DNA from 4 places in the Spirillospora sp. CA-108201 genome. Region 3 is predicted to be linked to each of the others. Evidence: riboswitches for the same ligand, from Rfam matches in the RefSeq annotation. Region 3 holds a riboswitch; each other region holds the start of a gene.
The links. A riboswitch is a leader RNA that binds a small molecule or an ion and turns the genes downstream of it on or off. The one in region 3 is predicted to bind cyclic di-AMP.
Positions count from the first base shown of each region.

Region 1: it holds a riboswitch for cyclic di-AMP, as region 3 does, so the genes downstream of both, ACQEU6_RS12115 (CHAP domain-containing protein) here and ACQEU6_RS21075 (C40 family peptidase) in region 3, are expected to answer to the same signal.
Region 2: it holds a riboswitch for cyclic di-AMP, as region 3 does, so the genes downstream of both, ACQEU6_RS36635 (NlpC/P60 family protein) here and ACQEU6_RS21075 (C40 family peptidase) in region 3, are expected to answer to the same signal.
Region 4: it holds a riboswitch for cyclic di-AMP, as region 3 does, so the genes downstream of both, ACQEU6_RS32800 (C40 family peptidase) here and ACQEU6_RS21075 (C40 family peptidase) in region 3, are expected to answer to the same signal.

Region 1 is NZ_JBNJNE010000001.1:2,484,055-2,489,444, reverse strand. Features, by position in the region: gene ACQEU6_RS12125 (hypothetical protein) at 1-330, shown strand, start outside; gene ACQEU6_RS12120 (PP2C family protein-serine/threonine phosphatase) at 523-2,406, shown strand; cyclic di-AMP (ydaO/yuaA leader) riboswitch at 2,877-3,031, shown strand; gene ACQEU6_RS12115 (CHAP domain-containing protein) at 3,044-3,841, shown strand; gene ACQEU6_RS12110 (bifunctional glycosyltransferase/CDP-glycerol:glycerophosphate glycerophosphotransferase) at 4,044-5,390, shown strand, end outside.
Region 2 is NZ_JBNJNE010000001.1:7,627,773-7,633,162, reverse strand. Features, by position in the region: gene ACQEU6_RS36645 (cobalamin-independent methionine synthase II family protein) at 1-530, shown strand, start outside; gene ACQEU6_RS36640 (MFS transporter) at 796-2,271, opposite strand; cyclic di-AMP (ydaO/yuaA leader) riboswitch at 2,587-2,725, shown strand; gene ACQEU6_RS36635 (NlpC/P60 family protein) at 2,736-3,467, shown strand; gene hpnH (adenosyl-hopene transferase HpnH) at 3,541-4,545, opposite strand; gene shc (squalene--hopene cyclase) at 4,607-5,390, opposite strand, start outside.
Region 3 is NZ_JBNJNE010000001.1:4,349,009-4,354,398, forward strand. Features, by position in the region: gene typA (translational GTPase TypA) at 1-1,637, opposite strand, end outside; cyclic di-AMP (ydaO/yuaA leader) riboswitch at 1,828-1,962, shown strand; gene ACQEU6_RS21075 (C40 family peptidase) at 1,970-2,986, shown strand; gene ACQEU6_RS21080 (transposase) at 3,333-3,953, opposite strand; gene ACQEU6_RS21085 (winged helix-turn-helix domain-containing protein) at 3,863-4,408, opposite strand; gene ACQEU6_RS21090 (hypothetical protein) at 4,488-4,934, opposite strand; gene ACQEU6_RS21095 (phosphotransferase) at 4,940-5,390, opposite strand, start outside.
Region 4 is NZ_JBNJNE010000001.1:6,828,399-6,833,788, reverse strand. Features, by position in the region: gene ACQEU6_RS32815 (RDD family protein) at 156-779, opposite strand; gene ACQEU6_RS32810 (RDD family protein) at 787-1,584, opposite strand; gene ACQEU6_RS32805 (amino-acid N-acetyltransferase) at 1,590-2,111, opposite strand; cyclic di-AMP (ydaO/yuaA leader) riboswitch at 2,383-2,590, shown strand; gene ACQEU6_RS32800 (C40 family peptidase) at 2,594-3,589, shown strand; gene ACQEU6_RS32795 (LuxR family transcriptional regulator) at 3,941-4,171, opposite strand; gene ACQEU6_RS32790 (LacI family DNA-binding transcriptional regulator) at 4,561-5,390, shown strand, end outside.

The sequences.
Region 1 (5,390 bases), 1.9 Mb from region 3:
CAGCGGGAGTTCGTGCTGCGGCAGTTGCGCGCCTCGACGCCGTGCGGGACGGACGGGTTCGACCAGACGTTCGGGATTCCGCGGGCGTTGAAGCGGCCGTGGGCGGTCAAGCAGGGGTGGTCGGGGTTCGGGGAGACGCCCGCGGAGCCGTGCCATGTGCGGCCGGCGGCGTGGCGGCCCGACCTCGGGCTGGGGCGGCCGGTGCTGCACACGACGGGGGTCGTGGGGGACAGGGTCGTCGTGGTGCTGACGCTGCATCCGGCGGGGACGTCGTTCCGGACGGCGGCGGCGCGGATCACTTCGCTGACGCGGCAGGTGGCCCGGGTGTGACGTGGGCCACAGGCAGGGAAGGGGTCCGTTTTGAGACGGTCACCGGAAGCCTTCGAGTTCGGGCGTGAACGAAAAACCCGGGCAAAGATCTGGCCTCTTTACTCGGAGATGGGCGAATAGTCCCTCGCTGACGTATGTAGCTTTTTTCTCCCAGGGGCAGGTGACGCCGAACGGGGGACGGGGTTGGCGGAAGTGGAGGGCATCCAGCCCGGGGTGCACGGTGCGGACCTGGAGGACCTGCGGGGCGCGGCGCACGACCGTGCGGTGCTGGCGGAGGCGCGGGTCGTGCTGGCCCGGCGTCTCGGCGTCCCGCCGGGCGAGGCGCTGCAGCACCTGATCTGGCTCGCGCGCGACCTGGACATCGAGATGGCCGAGGCGGCGTCGCTGCTGGTCAAGGACGGGGGCGGCGGGCCGGTGGGGGCCGTGGTGGCGGGGCGCCGGGCGCCGCGCACCGAGGAGGTCCCCGCGGAGCGCCAGGCGGTCCTGTCGGACGCCGAGGACGTGCTGCGCCGGGTGACGGCCGAGGACACCGCGGGGGACGCGCAGGTCCTCGCGAGGGTGCCCGACGACCCCGCGGCGACGGCCGTGCTGGAGGGGGCGCTCGACTCGGCGGCGCATCTGGTCCCGGTGCGGGGGCCGGACGGCAACGTGGCCGACTTCCTCTTCGCGGAGCTCAACGGCGTCGCCAGGGACATGTTCGGGCGGGGCCGGGAGGAGCTGACCGGGCTGCGGCTGCTGCGGACGGATCCCGGGGCGGTGCTCAGCGGCCTGTTCGACGAGTATGTCGGGGTGCTGGAGTCCGGTGCACATTTGGAACGTTCCTCGATCCAGTACTCGACGGCCCAGCGCGGCCTGTCCCGGTCGTCGCGGATGAGCGTGCGGTGCGTCCGCGTGCCGACCGGCATCTGCGTGACCTGGCGGTACCACCTGGCCGAGGACCGCATCGCGCGGCGGCTTGAGCGGGTGGAGCGGCTCGCCCTGATCGGGTTCGGGGAGTGGGACCTCGCGACGGGCGAGGCGGACTGGACGCCGCAGATGCTGGCCAACTACGGCCTCTCTCCGGACGAGGTGCCGCCGATGCCGCACGACCTGCCGAAGGTCGTGGCCGACGACGACCTCCCGCTGGTGGAGGAGGCCGTCCAGACGATGTTCTCGCGCCGCGAACCGGTCGAGGCGGAGCACCGCGTGATCGGCCAGGACGGGACGCCGCGCCACCTGTGGGTGTTCGCCGAGCCGGTGCTCGGGGAGTCCGGACTGCCCGTCTCGATCAACATCGTCTCGCAGGACATCACCCGGCGGCGCGGGGTGGAGCGGGCGCTGGCCGAGACCCGGCGGCAGATGCTGCGCCAGCAGGCGAGGACGGCGCAGGAGCGCCGGGTGGCGGTGACGCTGCGGCGGGCCATCCTGCCGGACGAGGACGAGGTCGAGCAGCTGCCGGGCATGACCACCTCGATCCGCAGCATGGCGGCGGAGAGCACGGCCCGGATCGGCGGCGACTGGTTCGCGACCCGCGCCCTGCAGGACGGGCGGGCGATGTTCGCCATCGGGGACGCGGCCGGGCACGGGCTGCCGGCGGCGGCCGCGATGGCGCGGACCCGGAACGGCCTGCTGGGCCTCGCCTGCACGGGGGAGCGGGCGGGCCGGCTGGTCGGCTGGCTGAACGAGCTGATCGGCGCCATGGACCCGCCCGCGACGGGCACCGCCATCGTCGCCCACTACGACCCGTCCCGGCACGTCCTGGAGTGGACGTGCGCGGGCCATCCGCCGCCGATCCTGGTCCGGGACGGGCGGGCGACCCCGCTGGAAGTGGTCCGCGACCCGATGCTCGGCGCGATGCCCGGCTGGGAGTACACGACGATCACCACCGGGCTCGACTCGGGAGACATGCTCTTCCTCTACACCGACGGGCTGGTGGAGCGCAGGGACGCGGACCTGGACGAGCGGATCGTCCGCCTGACCCGCATCCTGCGGGACTCCTCCACGCGTCCCGAGCGGGTCCTGGACGAGGTGCTGGCGCGGATGGAGCACGACCGGGCGGCGGACGACACCACGCTCTTCGCCCTTTACGTGGAGTGACCGCCCAGGCCTCGCGGTGACGAACGGCACGCCTGACCAGCGAGGATCGCCGGGTGTGACCTGCGACTCACCCAGCGGCGCCAGGGGAGCGCCGGGCGCCCCGGCGAGAGGCGCCGGGCGCCACCTTTTCGATCTTCTTTACCTTTTCTCGAAGGGCCGGTAAGTACGGCGGGCAAGGGGCTGAGGGCCATCTCGGCAAAGATCGGGAAGACGCGGGGCGGCCTCGGTGTTGGGAGTCTCTTGGAAGGGCTTTGAGCAGGCAAGACTTTACTTTATGCCTGGTTTGCTTTTCTTGAGAAGGTTGGTACCTTCGATCCCGAATCACGCAACGCGTTCCATGCGTTGCCGCCGGCCGCACCATGCGCGGCCGAGGATCGCGGAGCGGAATCCGCACGCGATGCGCGCCAATCGACGCGCGCCCCCTCATCAAGATCTGTCAGTGAGAACATCCGCATACCTGCACCGCCGAGCGCGATGCGAGGCCGAGTCCGGCCGGTCGGGACGACCGGAACGGAGCCGGGGACCCACGTTTCTGGGGTGAATCGGCGCGCCCGAGAGTCGCGCCGTAGGGCTGCTTCCATGCCCGAATCCGTCAGCTAACCCGGTAGGCGCCATGGAAGACAAGGAGATTCCCTGCATGTCCGGTCTTTTCGATCGACTTTCGCTCAACCGCCTCACGCCCGAGGACAAGGCCGTCGGCGTCGCCGTAGGCGCGGTCCTGGCGGGCGCGGTCGGGCTCTCGGTGGTCAACCCCCTCGCCGGCGGCCGCGCGGTCGCCGAGACCTCCGCCCAGACGGCGGCGGTCGCCGAGCAGGGCACCGCCGCGCACCACTCCTCCCAGGCCAAGTCCTCCCAGGCCAAGTCCTCCCAGGTCAAGACCGTGAAGGCCGACAAGGTCGCGGCCGAGGCGCGGCGCGAGGGCTTCAAGGTCCCGCCGCACGCCGTCAAGCCCGCCGAAGTGATCAAGCTCGCGCAGAAGCAGGTCGGCATCCACGAGGGCAAGGGCGGCCAGACCAAGTACCACAAGTGGTACGTCTCGACTCCGCAGGCGAAGGCCACCGCCAAGCGTGACGGCGGCTTCTCGGTCAAGGAGTACAACGGCGCCCAGTGGTGCAACATGTTCGTCTCCTGGCTCGGCGCCCAGACCGGCGTCAAGAACATGGGCTGGGACGCCTACACCGTCCAGCACGCCAGCTGGTTCAAGCAGACCGGCCGCTGGGGCCACAAGGCCAAGCCGGGCGCGGTGGTGTTCTTCGACTGGCAGGACGGCTCGAAGGCCGGCATCGGCGACATCGACCACGTCGGCATCGTCGTCAAGGACAACGGCGACGGCAGCATCACCACCATCGAGGGCAACACCGACAACGCGGTGCAGAAGAAGGTCCGCGAGAAGTCGCAGGTCGTCGGCTACGGCTACCCCGAATACGCCAGCTGATCCGACACCGCCCGAGAAGGTGCGCGCTCAGCGAAGGCGCCCGGCCCCCGCCGGGCGCCTTCTGGCGTTCCGGGTGTTGTGCCCATTGCCTCCGCTGTCGGTGGGTAATGCTAAGCGTTGACAGCCTTTGATCCCTCTTGGACCTCAGTGCGGCGTTCCTGGAAAGGAAACCAGGACGTCCGGTCTGCGGAGGGGGATGCCGATGGCGGTGCGCCCGGATGTCAGCGTGGTGGTGATCGCCTACAACGACGCGCGGAGGCTTCCGCGGGCGGTGGCCTCGACGCTGGCGCAGTCGCTGGGCGGCGTCGAGACGCTGATCGTCGACGACGCGAGCACCGACGGCACCGGCGAGGCCGCCGACCGGCTCGCCGCGGCCCACCCGGGCCGGGTCCGGGCCGTCCACCTGCCGGCCAACTCCGGCGGCTGCGGCCGCCCCCGCAACATCGGGATCGAGGCGTCCACCGGCCGGTACGTGATGTTCCTCGACAGCGACGACCTGCTGGACCGGCACGCCTGCCTCAACCTGCTCGCCGCCGCCGAGGACACCGGCGCCGACCTGGTCTCGGGGCTCTGCGACCGGATCTTCCTCGACGTGCCCGAGGGCGCGAAGGGGCGGATCCGCCCCTGGTACCCCTGGCTCTACCGGAACAGCGTCGTCTACGACTCGCTGGGTGAGAACCCCGATCTCCTCTACGACACCCTCTCGACCAACAAGGCCTACCGGCGCGGCTTCCTGGAGGAGCACGGGCTGCGGTTCGTCGAGCGGCTGCACTACGAGGACCTGCTCTTCACCGCCGAGGCCTACCTGGAGGCGGGACGGACCGCGCTGATCCCGCACCGCGTGTACAACTGGCTGGTCAGGGAGCGGACGCGGGCGCCGTCGATCTCCAACCGGCGCGCGGAGCTGGCGAACTTCGCCGACCGGCTGGAGATCCACCGCCGCATCGACATGCTCTTCGCGCTGCGCGGCGCCTACGACCTGCGGCGGGCCAAGGACGTCAAGTTCGTCAACCACGACCTGGTGCTCTACCTGCGCGACCTGCGCGACCGCGAGCCCGCCCACCAGGCGCGCTTCCTCGACCTGGCCGCCGGTTACCTGGCCGAGCTGGACCCGAGGGTCTTCGAGGAGGCCAACCCGCTGCCCGCGATCGCCGCGCACCTGATCCGCGAGGGCGACCACGCGGGCGCGCTCGCCGCCGCCGAGTACGACCCGGTGAAGCGGCCCGAGCTGCGCGCCCGCCTGGTGGAGCGGGACGGGCGGGTGTACTGGGGCGCCGGGCGCCCGCGCGGCACGCTCGGCCGCCGCGTCCTGGACGTCACGGCCTTCGGGTTCCACGTGCGGCCCCTCCGGGAGCTGCGCCCGGCGAACACCGTCACGCGGCTGGAGGCGCGCGGCGGGCGCGTGCTCATGGCCGGGTACGTGCTGAACCCGCTGGAGCGGATCCCGCGGGCGGCCGAACTGACCGGGATCCTGGAGTTCCGCGACCGGCGCCGCCGCCGCTCCAGGAAGGGGCGGGTCCGCGCGTCCGTCCGGCACGAGGGCGACCGG
Region 2 (5,390 bases), 3.3 Mb from region 3:
CCGAGGGGCGCCTGTCGCTCAAGCTCGACCCCAGCGGCGGCGTGCTCGACGCCTTCATCGCGCTCAACAACCGGGTCCTGGAGCGCTTCTCCGCCGACGAGCGCGCCCGGATCGGGGTGCACGTGTGCCCGGGCGGCGACCTCGACTCCACCCACAGCCTCGACGTCGACTACGCGGGGCTGCTGCCCAAGCTCTTCGAGCTCAGGGCCGGCAACTTCTACCTCCAACTGGCCAGCGAGCCCGACCCCGACCGGATCCTGGCCATCGTCGCCGGGCACCTGCCCTCGGACGCCCGCGTCTTCGTCGGCGTCGTCGACCCCATCGACCCGCGCGTCGAGACGCCCGAGCAGATCCGCGACCGCGTCCTCGCCGCCGCCCGCCACCTGCCGGTCGACCGCCTCGGCACCTGCGACGACTGCGGCTTCTCCCCGTTCGCCGACGACACCTCCACGTCCCGCGACACGGCCTTCGCGAAGATAGCCGCCCGCGTCGAGGGAACGGCCCTGGCCGCCACCGAACTGGGCCTCTGACCCGCCCCGATCCGAGTTCGCCCCCGCCGGTGGCGTCGAGGTCCCGCCTCATGGGCCAGGGCCTCCACGCCACCGGCGTCGGGCTGTGCGCTCGTCGGTTCGGGCGGCCGCCGGGGGCGAGGCGGGCGGTGAGGCACCGGAAGCCGGGTTCAGGACGACGCCGCGGCGTCCCGGAAGGCGGCCGGCCCGCCGGGGTGGGGCCCGAGCGGCGCCCGGCCCGCTGACGCGGCTTCCTTGGCAATGCCGGCGTGGTCGGCCGTCGCGGTCATCGGGAGGCGCGCCCGGCGGCGGTGTCCGAGGGGGCGGGGGTGCGGATCAGGAAGATCACCAGGGCGGCGACGGCGGTCAGGGCCAGGGCCGAGACGGTCGCACCGGTGGTGTAGCCGTGCACGAGGGCGGTCACCCGTGAGCCGCCCGGGCCGTGCTCGCGCAGGTAGCCCGCCGTCGCGCCGATCGCGACGGTGTTGACGACGGCGGTCCCGATCGAGCCGCCCATCTGGGACGCGGCGTTGACGACGGCGGCGGCGACCCCGGCCTCGCGCGGGGAGACGCCCGCGGTCGCCAGCGAGAACGCCGGCGGGAACGCGGCGCCCATGCCGAGCCCGAGCAGGACCTCGACCGGGACGACGGCGGTGGCGTAGCCGCTGCCCGCGTCGAGCCGGGTCAGGACGGCCAGCCCGGCCGCGGCCGTGAGCAGGCCGCCGGCGATCAGCAGCCGGGCGGGCACCCGCCGGATGAGCACGGCGCCGACCAGGTAGCCGCTCGCGGAGTTCGCGACGGCCATCGGCAGGAACGCCAGCCCGGTGCGCATCGGCGAGAAGTGCGCCACCACCTGGAGGTAGTAGGTGAGCGTGAGGAAGACCCCGAAGGCGCCGACGACCGCGGTGGCCACCGCGAGGTAGGCGCCGGCCCGGTCGCGGTCGGCGAGGATCCGCAGCGGCAGCAGCGGCGCGCCGTGCCCGGCCTGGCGCGCGACGAACAGGGCGAGCGCCAGGACGCCGATCGCGAGGGGCGCGAGGGTCTGCCAGGCGTCCCAGCCGTGCGGGGCGGCCTGGCCGGCGCCGTACACGACGGCCGCCAGGCCGCCGGTGACGAGGACGGCCGAGATCCAGTCGAGGCGCGACCCGGGGAAGCCCGGCGGCGCCGGCAGGACGATCCGTCCCGCCACCGACGCGGCGGCGGCGATCGCCACGTTGACGTAGAGGCACCAGCGCCAGTCGGCGTACTGGGTCAGCGCGCCGCCGAGCAGCAGCCCGACGGCGGCGCCGCTGCTCGCCACGGCGCCGTACACGCCGAACGCCTTCGCGCGCTCCTTGGGTTCGGTGAAGGTGACGGCCAGCAGGGACAGGGCCGTGGGCGCGAGCAGCGCGGCGAACGCCCCCTGGAGGGCGCGCCCGACCACGAGGACCCCGAAGCCCGGCGCGGCCCCGGCGATCATCGAGGCGACCGCGAACCCGGCCAGCCCGGCCAGGAAGCTGCGGCGCCGCCCGACCAGGTCGGCGATCCGGCCGCCGAGCAGGAGCAGCCCGGCGAAGGACAGGGTGTAGGCGGTGATCATCCACTGCCGGTCGGCGTCGCCGAAGCCGAGCGCGTGCTGAGCCGTCGGCAGCGCGATGTTCACGATCGTGGCGTCGAGGGCGATCATCAGCTGCGCGACGGCGATGACGACCAGCGCCGCCCAGCGCCGGTTCGGGGCGCCCGCGTACGGGCCGGACGCGGTCCGCGCCGTGATGGCGGTCATGGAGCCCACCTCCCGGTAAATGAAGGATTCTCCTCCGGATAATAACTGGAGGTTTCTTCTCCGTCTAGTGACGGATCGAGTCTCGTTCGCCGACCGGACGCCCCGCACCGGCGGCTCGCACGACGGCCGACAGGGCACTGAGCTGCGGAAATCGAGATGCGTGACCTTGCCGTTTCTTTACGATTTCAGTAACTTTGCCCCTTCAAGACGTCTTCCAGGCGTTTTGTCCCACATGGTGGGGCGGGGTTCCCACCCCGCGACAAGGCCCGAGACGCGACGTCGATCGGGTCCCACATCGTCAGCGCCGCTGTCCCCCAGCGGCACCCGCCGAGTCCGCCATGGCGCGGAGCCGGGGACCCAACCCGCACTGGGGTGAATCGGCCTGCTCAGGCCGTAGGGCGACTTCCACGTCCGAACCCGTCAGCTAACCCGGTAGGCGGCACATGGAAGCAAGGAGCCCCCCTGTGAAAGGCAAGCAACCGAAAGGCGAGCACGGCAAGTGGTCGCGCGTTCTGCGACCGACCCCCTGGGCCACGGTCACGCTGACGGGTCTCGCCGTCTTCGGCGTGACGGCGGCCGTGCCGACGGCCTTGCAGCACGCGTCCACCGAGACGGTCGCCGCCGTCCAGACCGTGCCGCAGCAGCGGACCGCGCCGCAGCAGGCCGCGCCGCAGGAGCAGACCAGAGCGCAGGTCCAGGTCCAGAAGGACTACATGGCGCCGGTGAAGGCCGCGCCGTCGACGAAGAGCAAGCCCAAGAAGCAGGCCGCGGAATCCAAGTCGGACGAGCGGTCCAAGGTCATCGCGCGGGCCAGGACCTGGCATCCGCACACCGGCGAGCGGGTCCCCTACAGCCAGACCAGCACGCACAACGGCTACCGCACCGACTGCTCGGGATTCGTGTCCATGGCGCTGGGGCTGCCCAAGCCCGGGCCGAACACCGTGGGCCTCACCTCGTCGCGGTACACCGAGCGCATCAAGATGTCCGAGTTGAAGAAGGGCGACCTCGTCATGGACGCCCTCGGCAGCAACACCACCCGGCACGTCGTCATCTTCGAGAAGTGGGCCGACAAGAAGCACTCGTCGTACTGGGCCTACGAGCAGCGCGGCCGGTACGGAACCGACCACCGGACGCTCGACTACGGGCTTTCCTCGGGCGACGAGTACAAGGCGTACCGCCCGACGTCCCTCAAGTAGGCCGCCCCTGAAAGACGCCCGGCACCGGCGGATCGCCGGTGCCGGGCAGAACGGGTCGTGAGGCGGGACGGGATCAGACCGATCGGACGGCCCGCAGCGACTCCTTCAGGGAACCGAGGGTCGAGAAGACCGCCGTGGGCTCGTAGCCGCAGTGGGCCATGCAGTTGGCGCACCGGGAGTCGCGGCCTCGTCCGTAGGAGTCCCAGTCGGTCTCGTCCAGGAGTTCCTGGTAGGTCTGCGCGTAGCCGTCCGACATCAGGTAGCAGGGACGCTGCCAGCCGAAGAGGGAGTAGGACGGGATCGCCCAGGCCGTGCAGGGGAAGTCGACCTTGCCTTCCAGGAAGTCCAGGAACAGGGGCGAGTGGTTGAAGCGCCACCGCTTGCGGTTGCCGTCCCCGAACGCCTTGCGGAAGAGCTCCCGCGTCTCCTGGACGCCGAGGAAGTGCTCCTGGTCGGGCGCCTTGTCGTAGGCGTAGCCGGGCGAGATCATCATCTCGTCGACCCCGAGGTCGTCGTTGAGGTAGTTCAGGACGTCGATGACGGTCTGCGGCGTGTCCGTGTTGAAGATCGTCGTGTTGGTCGTGACGCGGAACCCCCGCCGCCGGCACTCCTCGATGGCGGCGACGGCGTCGTCGAACACGCCCTCCTTGCAGACGGACTCGTCGTGGCGTTCCCGCAGCCCGTCGATGTGCACCGCCCACGCGAAGTACGGCGACGGCGTGAACCTGTCGAGCTTCTTCGGGATGAGCAGCGCGTTCGTGCACAGGAAGACGAACTTCTTGCGCCTGACGAGCTCGTTCACCAGCTCGTCGATCTGCGGGTGCATGAGCGGCTCGCCGCCCGCGATGGAGACCATCGGCGCGCCGCACTCCTCGATGGCGGCGAGGGCCTGCTCGACCGGCATGCGCCTCTTCAGCACGTCGTGCGGGTGCTGGATCTTCCCGCAGCCGGCGCAGGCGAGGTTGCAGGCGAACAGGGGCTCCAGCTCGACGATGAGCGGGAACTTCTCCCGGCGGCGCAGCTTGTTGCGCAGGATGTAGCCGCCGATGCGAAGGCTCTGGCGGAGCGGCATGCTCATGGTGTCCGGACCTCCTTGTGCAGGGTGGACTCGGTGGTCTCCGCAGGACCGCGCGCCCGCCTCATGCCGCGCCGTCCAGGTAGCGGCCGAGGGCGCTGACGGGGAACACCAGCCGGTACAGGTGGTAGTTGATGTAGAAGTCGCCGGGGAAGCCGGTGCCGGTGAAGTGGTCCTCGTCCCAGGTGCCGTCCGGCCGCTGGTGGTCGACGAGCCACCGCACGCCGGCCTCCACGGCCGGGGTGCGCTCGCCCGCGGCGAGCAGCGCCAGCAGCGCCCAGGCCGTCTGCGACGGGGTGGACTCCCCCCGCCCGACCCACGCGGGGTCGTCGTAGGAGCGCAGGTCCTCGCCCCAGCCCCCGTCGGGGTTCTGGTGGTCCTCCAGCCAGACCACGGCGCGCCGGACGGCGGGCTTGCCGGGACCGACCCCGGCCGCGACGAGCGCGGGCACCACGCCGCCCGTCCCGTAGACGTGGTTCGCCCCCCAGCGCCCGAACCACGAGCCGTCCGCCTCCTGCGCCCGGAGCAGCCACACGACGGCGCGCCTGACCATGGCCGACTCCGCGAGGCCCTCCTTCGACAGCGCCTCGACGACATGGGCGGTGACGTCGGCGGACGGCGGGTCGATGACGGCGCCGAAGTCGCAGAAGGGCAGTTTGGTGCACAGCTCGCGGGTGTTGTCGGCGTCGAAGGCGCCGAAGCCGCCGTCGCGCGACGCCATCCCCTCCAGCCATCGGACGGCCCGCCTGATCGGCTCCTCCGCCTCCGGGAGGCCGACCCTGCGCAGCGCCAGGATCGCCTCGGCGGTGTCGTCGGTGTCGGGGTAGACGTCGTTGTCGAACTCGAAC
Region 3 (5,390 bases):
ATGTTGACGTCCATGTCGTCGGAACGGGAGTTCTCGCCGACGATCATGCCCTCGTACACCTCGGTGGTCGGGCCGACGAAGAACGTCCCGCGCTCCTGGAGGTTGGTGATCGCGAAGGCCGTGGCGGCGCCGGACCGGTCGGCGACGAGCGAGCCGGACGGGCGGGTGCGCAGCTCGCCGAACCAGGGCTCGTAGTCCTCGAAGACGTGGTGCGCCATGCCGGTGCCCCGCGTCTCCGTCATGAACTCGGTACGGAAGCCGATCAGGCCGCGGGCCGGGACGAGGAACTCCATCCGGATCCAGCCCGTGCCGTGGTTCGTCATGTGCTCCATGCGGCCCTTGCGGACCGCCATCAGCTGCGTGACGGCGCCGAGGTACTCCTCGGGGATGTCGACGGTGAGCCGCTCGACCGGCTCGTGCTTCTTGCCGTCGATGTCGCGCGTGACGACCTGCGGCTTGCCGACGGTGAGCTCGTAGCCCTCGCGGCGCATGTTCTCCACCAGGATCGCCAGGGCCAGCTCGCCGCGGCCCTGCACCTCCCAGGCGTCGGGACGCTCGGTCGGCAGCACCCGGATCGACACGTTGCCGACGAGCTCGCGGTCGAGCCGGTCCTTGACCATCCGGGCGGTGACCTTGGTGCCCTTCTCGCGGCCGGCCATCGGCCCGGTGTTGGTGCCGATCGTCATGGAGATCGCCGGCTCGTCCACCGTGATCAGCGGCAGCGGGCGCGGGTCGTCGGGGTCGGCGATGGTGTCGCCGATCATGATGTCGGGGATCCCGGCGATGGCGATGATGTCACCGGGACCGGCCTCGTCCGCGGGCTTGCGGGTGAGCGCCTCCGTCATCATCAGCTCGGTGATCTTCACCCGGTCGACGCTGCCGTCGTGGCGGCACCAGGCGACCTGCTGGCCCTTCTTGATGGTGCCGGCGTGCACCCGGCACAGCGCGATCCGGCCGAGGTAGCTGGAGGCGTCCAGGTTCGTCACGTGCGCCTGGAGCGGGGCGTCGGGGTCGTAGGACGGAGCGGGGATCGTCTCGGTGATGACCTTGAACAGCGGCTCCAGGTCCTCGCTGCCCGGCATGGCGCCGTCGGCCGGCTTGTCGAGCGAGGCCCGCCCGGCGCGCCCCGACGCGAACACGATCGGGAAGTCGATCTGGTCCTCGTCGGCGTCGAGGTCCATGAACAGCTCGTAGGTCTCGTCCACGACCTCGTCGATGCGCGCGTCGGGACGGTCGGTCTTGTTCACGACCAGGATCACGGGCAGCCGCGCGGCGAGCGCCTTGCGCAGCACGAACCGGGTCTGCGGGAGCGGGCCCTCGCTGGCGTCCACCAGCAGGACGACGCCGTCCACCATGGACAGGCCGCGCTCGACCTCGCCGCCGAAGTCGGCGTGCCCCGGGGTGTCGATGATGTTGATGGTCAGCCCGTTGTGCAGGACCGCGGTGTTCTTCGCGAGGATCGTGATCCCCTTCTCGCGCTCCAGGTCGTTGGAGTCGAGCACCCGGTCGTCGACGTCCTGGTTCTCGCGGAAGGCGCCGGACTGCCAGAGCATGGCGTCGACCAGCGTCGTCTTGCCATGGTCGACGTGGGCGACGATCGCGACGTTACGGAGGTCGTCGCGCGTGGAGATGGGCATGCGGGTTCGCCTTGCGTGAGAGTTCGGGAGTCGCCGCAGACGTGCGGCCGTATCCATTCTACTTGGCCGTGCGTACCACCCACTCCGAGTCGTTCGTCCCCTCCGTCACACGAACCTCGATTGGCCAACTTTGCGCATCCTTTGTAATCTGCCCGAGATCCGGTCGTCCGAGGCCCCACCCCCCGGGGCTGCGGCCGGAACGCCGAATCTCCCGCGGGGAGAACCGGGGACCCACGTCCTCCGGGGTGAATCGACTCACACGTCGTAGGGCGACTCCTGGCCCGAACCCGTCAGCTAACCCGGTAGGCGTACGAGGAGAGGAGAGCACCGGCTTGGCTCCGGATCCCCATCGGCGGCGTCGCGTCCTGCCCACCGCCACCGCCACCCTGCTCCTGATAGGCCTCGGCGCCACCGCGCCGGACCTCGCCCACGCCGCCCAGCCGTTCCGGCCCGCCTCCGCGCCCGCCGCGCCGAGCCCCACGCCGACGACGGAGAAGGGCCTGCGCAAGAGCCTCGACGCGCTGAACGAAGAGGCCGAGATCCTCACGGAGAAGTTCAACAAGGCCCGCGTGGAGTTCACCAAGGCCCGCAAGGCCGAGCGGGACGCCACCAAGGAGGCCGAGCGGCTGCGCGCCCTCGCCGAGCCCGCCCGCCAGAAGCTCGGCAGCCTCGCCGCCGCGAACTACATGGCCGGCGGCCCCGACGTCCTCTTCGGCTCCGGCACGTCCGCCGAAGGGCTGTCCGACCGCGCCTACCTCGCGCAGAGCCAGGCCACCGCCGTCCTCGCCCTGAAGAAGCAGATCGACCAGGCCGACGCCGCGGAGCGCACCGCGAAGGCGAGGACCGCGCAGGTCAAGAAGACCTGGGACGACGCCAAGAAGACGCGCGAGGCCGCCAAGACCAAGGTCTCCGAGGTGATGAAGCGCCTCGACAAGCTGACCACCACCCACGCCAGCGACCCGCGCACCGGCCTCAGCGCCACCGTGAAGGGCTCGGGCCTGCCCGCGAAGATGGCCCGCAAGGCGCTCACCAAGCTCGGCTCCCCGTACGTGTGGGCCGCCGCCGGACCGAGCAGCTTCGACTGCTCCGGCCTCGTCGTCTGGGCCTACGGCCAGGTCGGCAAGCCCGGCCTCCCCCACTACACCGGCGACCTGTTCGCCATGGGCACGAAGGTCTCCCGCGGCGCACTCCGCTCCGGCGACCTGGTGTACTTCGGCGGCAACCTGCACCACATGGGCATCTACCTGGGCGACGGCAAGTACCTCCACGCCCCCCAGACCGGCGACGTGGTCAAAATCTCCAAACTCTCCGACCGCTCCGACTACGCAGGCGCGAACCGTATTTCTTAGCTTCTTTCTCCTCCTTCGGGCCTGGCGGCCCTCCCGCAACCATCTTGGTCACAGAGTCTGGCAGGGTCGCCGGGATGGCCGTTGACCAGCCGATACGCCGGTTACCCGCCAAGGGGCGTCGGGGGATGACGGGCGAGATCTTGGGGAGTTGGCTCCCTCTCTGGCTCCCGTGGGCTCCCCTGTGCCGGGTCCTAGGGGGCTGTTCGCCCCCTAGGTCTGGTGGTGCTCGACCTGCTGACGAGTGAACCGCCGAATGCCTGGAAGGTGCCGAACCTAGACAAGGCGCAGGGCCCGTACATCACCCTGGAAATGTACGGGCCGTGTCTCTGCGCCCTTCTAGAGAGCTTCAATAGCTGGGGTTACTGATTTGCAGGTGGGTGTGGGCGAGGAGGCTGTTGAGCAGTGCGGGCCGGTGCTGGATGCGTTTCAGGCGGGTCTTGATCAGCTGCATGAGCTGGTCGATGGTGTGCTTGGTGAGGTTGGCCAGGGACCGTTTCAGGTGTGACCACACGCCCTCGACGGGGTTGAGTTCAGGAGCATGGGGCGGCAGGTGGAAGACGGTGAGCCAGTCCCGGGCGGCCAGGTAGCGGCGCATCCGGGCCGAGCGGTGGGTGTTGAGGTTGTCCCACACGACGACGATCGGCCCGCCGAGTTGCTGGTGAGCGGCATCCAGTAATCGGATGTAGTCGCCCTCGTCGAATCCCTTCCTCTCGTGTTTTCGGCCGCGGTAGGCGTGTGCGCGGTAGATCAGCCGGGGATGCTCGCCGGGCTTGATCGCCACGAGCGCGGCCAGCGAGATCCGGTGGGTGCCGCGGGCGGTGACGCGCACCACCGGTGTGCGTCCGCGTCGTCCCCAGGTGGTGCCTTTGGGCGGCCTCAGCCCCTGGCCGGCTTCGTCTTCGAAGCAGATCCAGGCGCCCAGGTCCGCCGCGGTGCTTCCACCGTCGGCCACACCTCCGCCCGCCACCGGTCAACCCGCTGCTCGTCGCGCTCGGCCGCACGGCGGGTCGGCGTCTGCACGCTCCACCCGATCCGGTGCAGCAGCACGTCCACTCCGGCCGGTGTGTAGGAGACCGAGAACAGATCCCAGATCACCTCGGCGATCCGCGCGAGTGTCCACCGCTGGTCTTCGGTCCAGCCGTGCGCGGCCGGGCCGAGATCCAACGCCTCCTCCAGGAGATTCACCTGGTCATCGGTCAGTTTGCATTTCGCGCCGCCGGCTCCCTTGGACGCCAGCGCCGCCGTACCGCCGCTCTGCCAGGCCCGCCGCCACCGGTTCACCGACATCCGCGACACACGGAACCGCCGCCCGATCTGCGCATCTGACAGCCCCACCTCGAACAGCCGGGCCGCCTCCAGCCGCAGCGCCTCCCGCCGCGCCCGCTCCACAGCGGTCAACCCGCCGCCCTCGCCATACCGCATCCACCAAGGGAAACCCGCCCACACCCGACAGGCCAGTCACCACCAAGACACAGTCGGTAACCCTAACTATTGAAGCTCTCTAGCTGTTTCGGGTCGCCCGTTCTTGGGTGAGGATATCGGTGACCTCGGCGATTTGTGTTCGTGGGAAGTGCACTTGTGCCCACGTCGATAGAGACGCACCGTCTTCGTCTGCGGTGATGTAGACGTATGAGTCCCATGCGTCGGGCATCGTCCACCGGTTAAGGCGTTCCCGGAATACCGGATTGGTCCCCACGAGCGACAGGAAAGCGCACGCGTCGGCCTTGGGCATTTTGAGCCACGCTTGCCCGGTGTAGAAATGCGCGTGCCTGCGTCGGCCGGTGCAGGTCTCCCATGCGGCTGCGGGCAAGATAGATTCGCCGAGGTCCTGGCAACAGCCAGCCGTGCGGAGCCTGATTGCCCACAGCGCGCGAATGAGTGGGATCATTTCGGTGTCTATCGAGACCCGGTCGCCTTCGGGCGTAGCCAGTTGCTCGGAGGGGTGCACGTTCGCTAACAAAGACATTCGGTTGCCTCCGACAGATGTCGCCGCACAACTTTCTGAACGGCCGGGTCATTGGCTGGGTCTGGAATCCAGTAGACGCACTGTTGCAAGTACCATTCACTGATCCATACGCGATGCCACCCCCCGGCCCATATCTGCGGCGCTAGTCCGTCTCGCTTCTTCATTGCTTCGAGAGGGCCGCCCGCTTCGACGTAGCGGACGATCAGGTTGGCTAGCGCGTCGGTGTTGAGTGGCTTTGGCGTGTCCTCCCAGGATGCGAGATCGAGTAGACCGGGCCCGGTGAATGCGCGTGCCCAATCGAGCACGTACAAGCCTCGCGGTCCTCTGTGTATCGACGTCGGATGAAACTCGCTGTGGCACATCCCGAACGGCGGAACGGCTGCATCACGAGACCGCCGCCGTGCAACCTTCACGAGTGCCTCTAGCGATTCCCGGATG
Region 4 (5,390 bases), 2.5 Mb from region 3:
CCTGGACGTCCGGAAACAGGTGACCATCTCGACGAAAACATGTATGGCGCATGCGAGTGGACCGGGGCACGCGTCCGCCCGCGCACCCGAGTGCGCGGTATCGGACGGGTGTTATCGGACCCCCGCGAGCACCTCCCGGCGCGGCGGAGAGTGCCTCAGAAGGCCGAGGATTCGGGCCGCGGGCGTTTTACCACGAGCGTCCCGGCGAGCCTGTCGTGAACGGCCTGGCGGCGAACGCCCTCGAACACGGCCCCGGCGTTCACGACCCAGAAGATGCTCGCGAGCACGCCGAGAACCGGAATCGGACGGAGCCCGATCGGCACCGAATAGACGGCGGCCCGCAGGACGCAGTGCAGGACGTCAGGACGCACGGTCGCGCCCGTCGTCACCGCCTCCGGCTCGGCCGCGGTCTCCTCGGGCCTGGGAGCCGCCACGGGCACGAATCCGGGCACGGAGACGGGGAAAGCCGACACGCCGCCGAGCCCGGCGCCCCCGTCCGCTCCCCCAGCTCCCCGTGGCGCCGCTTCAGGCGCCTCCTGAGCCGTCGCCGCGACCACTTCGATGCCCGCGACGCGCTTGCCCAGCGTCCGGCCCCAGAGGGCCAGCTGGATCGCTTCGTACAGCAGCATGCATCCGGCCACGGCGGTCGGAGCGATGACGTCCGCCGTGTGCCCGGATACCAGTTCACGGACGGCGAGAACGACGGGCACGCCCACGACGAGCGTGTCCACGACGCGCGCCAGGAGCCTCTGCCCCGGCTCGGCGAGCGGTGCCGCCATCGTTGCCTTAGCCCGCGTACTCGGAGTACTCGGAATCGTCATATCCGACCCGCTCGTCTATGACGAGCGTGCCGGCAAAGCGATCGTGCAGCGACTGATGCAGAGGCTGGTCCCAGATGGCCCACAGGTAGGCCATCAGCGCACCGGCCCAGACCAGCACCATCCCGTAGGCGGCGTAGTCCCACACCATCACGGCCAAGACGAGGAAGAAGAAGACGCCGAGCTGGTAGCCGACGTGGGTGATCCCGGCACGCCAGACAGCCTGCGTCGTGGTGATGGGGCTGCCCGCGGGCCTCGCCTGTACGACACCCAAGCCCAGGACGCGCTTCCCCAGCGTCCGTCCCCACATGGACAGCTGCACGGCCTCGTAGATGAACGGCAACACGGACAGGACGCAGAAGAGGGTGAAGATAATGGGCCAGTTCCACACACCCCCCTCGTCCTCCGTCTTGCTGCCGGGCTTGCCCAGGCCGAAAGCGCCGATCGTCACCGGCAGGACGAGGGCGAACCCGAAGACCGCGACGAGCGCGTTGTCGATGATGCGCGCACCCGCACGACGGTGGATCGGCGCCAGGACCGGGTCACCGCCGTCGTCGTAGGAGCCGTAGTCGTCGTAGGCGGGCTGCTGGTTCCACTGCTGCTGTTGCGTCTGCCATTGCTGCTGGGGCTGCTGGTCCCAGTGCTGCTGGGACGGCTGCTGCTGTGGTTGCTGCCACTGAGAACCTTGGTACGGAGGCGGCGGGCCGTAGGAACCCGGCCCCTGCTGGGGCCGGTAAGGCCGCCCGCCGTGGGGGGAATCGCTCATTTGGGTCAGTCCTCCAGGCGAAGCAACATCCGGGTGTTGCCCAAGGTATTGGGCTTGACCCGATCGAGGTCCAAGAACTCTGCCACGCCTTCGTCGTAGGAGCGGAGAAGTTCCTCGTACACCTCTGGCGCCACCGGAGTCCCCAGGATCTGCTGGAAGCCGTGGCGGGCGAAGAACTCCACCTCGAAGGTAAGGCAGAACACCCTTCGCACGCCGAGTTCACGCGCGTTCTCCAGGAGGCGGGTCACGATCCGGTGCCCGATCCCCCGTCCGCCGCACCCCTTGTCCACGGCGACAGAACGGACCTCCGCGAGGTCCTCCCACATGACGTGGAGGGCGCCGCAGCCGACGAGCGGCCCGGGCGTCCCGTGCTGGATGTCCTCGGCGACCCAGAACTCCTGGACGTCCTCGTAGAGCTTGACCGTCGACTTCTTCAGCAGGCGCCGCCCCGACCCGGCGTACAGGTCGACGAGCCTGCGGATCTCCTGGACGTCGGCGGTGCGAGCCCGCCGGATCACGACTTCCACAAACAGGCGAGATTATCGAACGCCGCGGACCGTCCGGGAGACGCCCTCCGCCGGCGGGCGCCGAGCACCGCGCGCAAGTGACTAGATAAAAGCGACTAGGCACTCGCGGGGACGGCGGAAAAGTGAGGCAGAACACAGGAGGCGAGGCGCGACCCGTCCGGCGTTTCGCTCGTTCACCGCGCCGCGCGACCTGCGAATTCGCATGTTCTGGTTGGCATCCAATGCGGGGTCCGTTAGTGTCCATCGCTGACGTCGGCCCACCGCGAGGACGGGGGCCGCACCGCCGAGTCCCACGGGTCGCAACCAGCTGCCCGAGGAGCCGGGGACCCACTTTCGGAGCGTTTCGGGGGATCGCCCTGAGCGTCCGAACGCGAGGGGTGAATCCGCATTCGCGGGCGATCGGTTCGCTCGCGGGCGCGGACGGGCTGCTCCGGCCCGAACCCGTCAGCCGACCCGGTGGGCGGCTGAGGAGAGGAGTATTCGTGAAGCGATCGCGGCATGCTTCCCTTTCACACTTCCGTGGGCGCGCGGTCATCGTGGTCGGCGCGCTCGCCGTCGTCTCGGCCGCCCCGCACGCGATCGCCCCGCAAACGATCGCCGTCGCGCACGCCGACCCCGAGCCCTCCGCCAAGGAGCTGCGGACCAAGGCGCTCAAGCTCGCCGACCAGCTGGAGCAGCTCACCGAGCAGTACAACGGGCTGAAGGTCCGGCTCGCGCAGTCGCAGCGCGCCGCCAAGGTCGCCACGGAGAACGCCAAGCGCCAGGAGAAGACGCTGGAGGCGCTGCGCCAGAAGGTCGGTTCCCTCGCGGCGACGAGCTACATGCAGGGCGGATCCGACCCCGCGGTGTCGTTCGTCGCCTCCCAGGACCCGCAGTCCATCCTCGACCAGGCCGCGACGCTCCACTACTTCGCCAAGCAGGACAGCACCCAGGTGCTCGGGCTGATGCAGGCCATGCAGTCCGCGCAGCGGGCCCGCAAGTCGGCCGAGGCCCGCGCCAAGCAGGTGAAGGACCTGAAGACGCAGCTCGACTCGCAGCGCACGAAGGTCACCGACGCCTACGAGAAGATCCGCGGCAAGCTCGTCGACAAGGACCCGAGCCAGCTCGCCAAGCTCCCCGTCATCGGCACCGGCAAGGCCGCGCAGGCGCTCCGGTACGCGATGAGCAAGATCGGCCGGCCGTACGTGTGGGGCGCCGCCGGCCCGACCACCTTCGACTGCTCCGGCCTCACGATGTGGGCCTACAAGCAGGTGGGCATCAACCTGCCGCACTACACCGGCAGCCAGTGGAACGCCGGCACGCACGTGTCGCGCGGCGACCTGCAGCCGGGCGACCTCGTCTTCTTCTACTCCGACCTGCACCACATGGGGATCTACGTCGGCGGCGGCAAGATGCTGCACGCCCCGCACACCGGTGACGTCGTGAAGATCGCTTCCATGGGCGGACGCCCCTTCGCCGGCGGCGTCCGAGTCGCCTAACCCCTTCCCCGCCGATCCCCCTCACACTCGCCGCCCGCGCCGCTCGGCCCGTCGGACGGGTCGAGTTCGTGGTGGGCGGGGTGGCCCGTCGCGTCGATCGAGCCCGTCGCACCGTTCGGCATGAGGTGCTGGTCGATCGCGGGGCGCGCTGACCGTGAGCGTCGCGGGGGTGGGCTTACCGGAGGCCGGGCGGGGCTGTCAGGACCGAAAGCCGTCCGCGGCGACGCCTTCTGCAGGGACCTACCTGCCAGGGCGCGGGCGCCGCCGCTGCGGGGTCGGACGGAATTCGGACGTGCCGCCGTTTCTCCGGATGACGCTCGCCGTCCCCTGGCGAGCGTCGGGGGTGCATCGCTAGATGAGCTGCCTCCGGGCCGCCCACACCACGGCCTCGATAGGGGTGTTGACCTCCAGCCGGTCGCAGATCGTCCGCAGCCGGCGCCGCAAGGTCCGAGCGCTCAGTTCCAGCTTGCGTGCCGCCACATCGGCGGTGACACCGCTGGCGATCTGGGCGAGCAAGCGGATCTCTTCCTCGCTCAGCCCGTAATCGTCGGTGCCACGACGTGCGAGTGTGGCTGTTTCCACTCCGTCCTCCCTCGTCCGTGGTGATGACCGCGGGGATGCAGCCGTCCGCTGCACAGGCACGGGTTGGGCCTCGATCTGTACGCGCGTTGGGTTGCCGGGTCCGGACCCTTCCGGACTTAGATCATCGGATTCCTCTTCTGTCTCGCGTGCTTGGCCGGAGGTGGCCGCATGGCCGATTGCGGGGGTGTACGGGGGAACTCCGGGTGACGATTCACTCGTTGGCCTGCCGAAGGAGACGGGATGTGATCGCCAGCCATCCACCCGTCCCCCCTCGCCGAACCCACCGGTCCTCGCGCTGAACGAAGATCGTGAATCGTTTCAAGCTACGCTTCGGCTCGGAACGCTAGGCGGCCGGATCCGGCCCGTCAAGCGCCGGTCAAGAGCGCTGCGTGCCCGATCGCTCACCATGTGTGACCGTGCATTCGGCGCCCCGCCATGCCAAACTCCACTACCTGGGAAAACGCCCATGGAGCGGGACGAGGAGCGAGTTGCCACAGACCAGTATTCGTGAGGTCGCGAGGCGTGCTGGGGTCTCAGTTGGGACCGTTTCGAATGTCCTAAACCGGCCAGATCTCGTGGCCGAAGCTACCCGTGACCGCGTCCGCGCGGCGATCGAGGAGCTCGGATTCGTCCGCAACGCGTCCGCGCGGCGGCTCCGCACGGGCCCCGAACGGACCGCGGGCGAGTTCGGCGATCAGCCGCGCCGGGCGTTCGGCGTCCTCGTCGAGGACCTCGCCAACCCGTACGCGACCGACGTCGCGCGGGGCGCCGAGGCCGCGCTCAACGCGGCGGGCCACGACGCCCTGTGGCTGTCCAGCGACCATTCCGCCGACAAGGAGCGCCGCCTGCTGGCGCTGCTCGCCGACCAGAACGCCGCCGGGGTCCTCGTCATCCCGGTGGGGATCGGCCCCCGCGACATCTCCCGGCTGCGCGCCGCGGGCATGAGCGTGGTGCTGATCGACCGGGACGCCTCCGACGCGTGCTCCGCCCAGGTCGACCATGTGGCGGGCGGTGAGGCCGCAGCGGCGTACCTGCTCGGCATCGGACGGGAGCGCATCGCGTTCGTGACCGGGACCCCCGAGCCCCAGCCCTGCGTGGAGCGCCGCGACGGGGCCGCCCGCACGATCGCCGCGGCGGGTCTCGGCAAGCCCCCGGTCCTGACGCAGGACGCCCTGAGCCCGGCGGAGGGGCAGGCCGCGGCGCACCAGATCATGGCCAT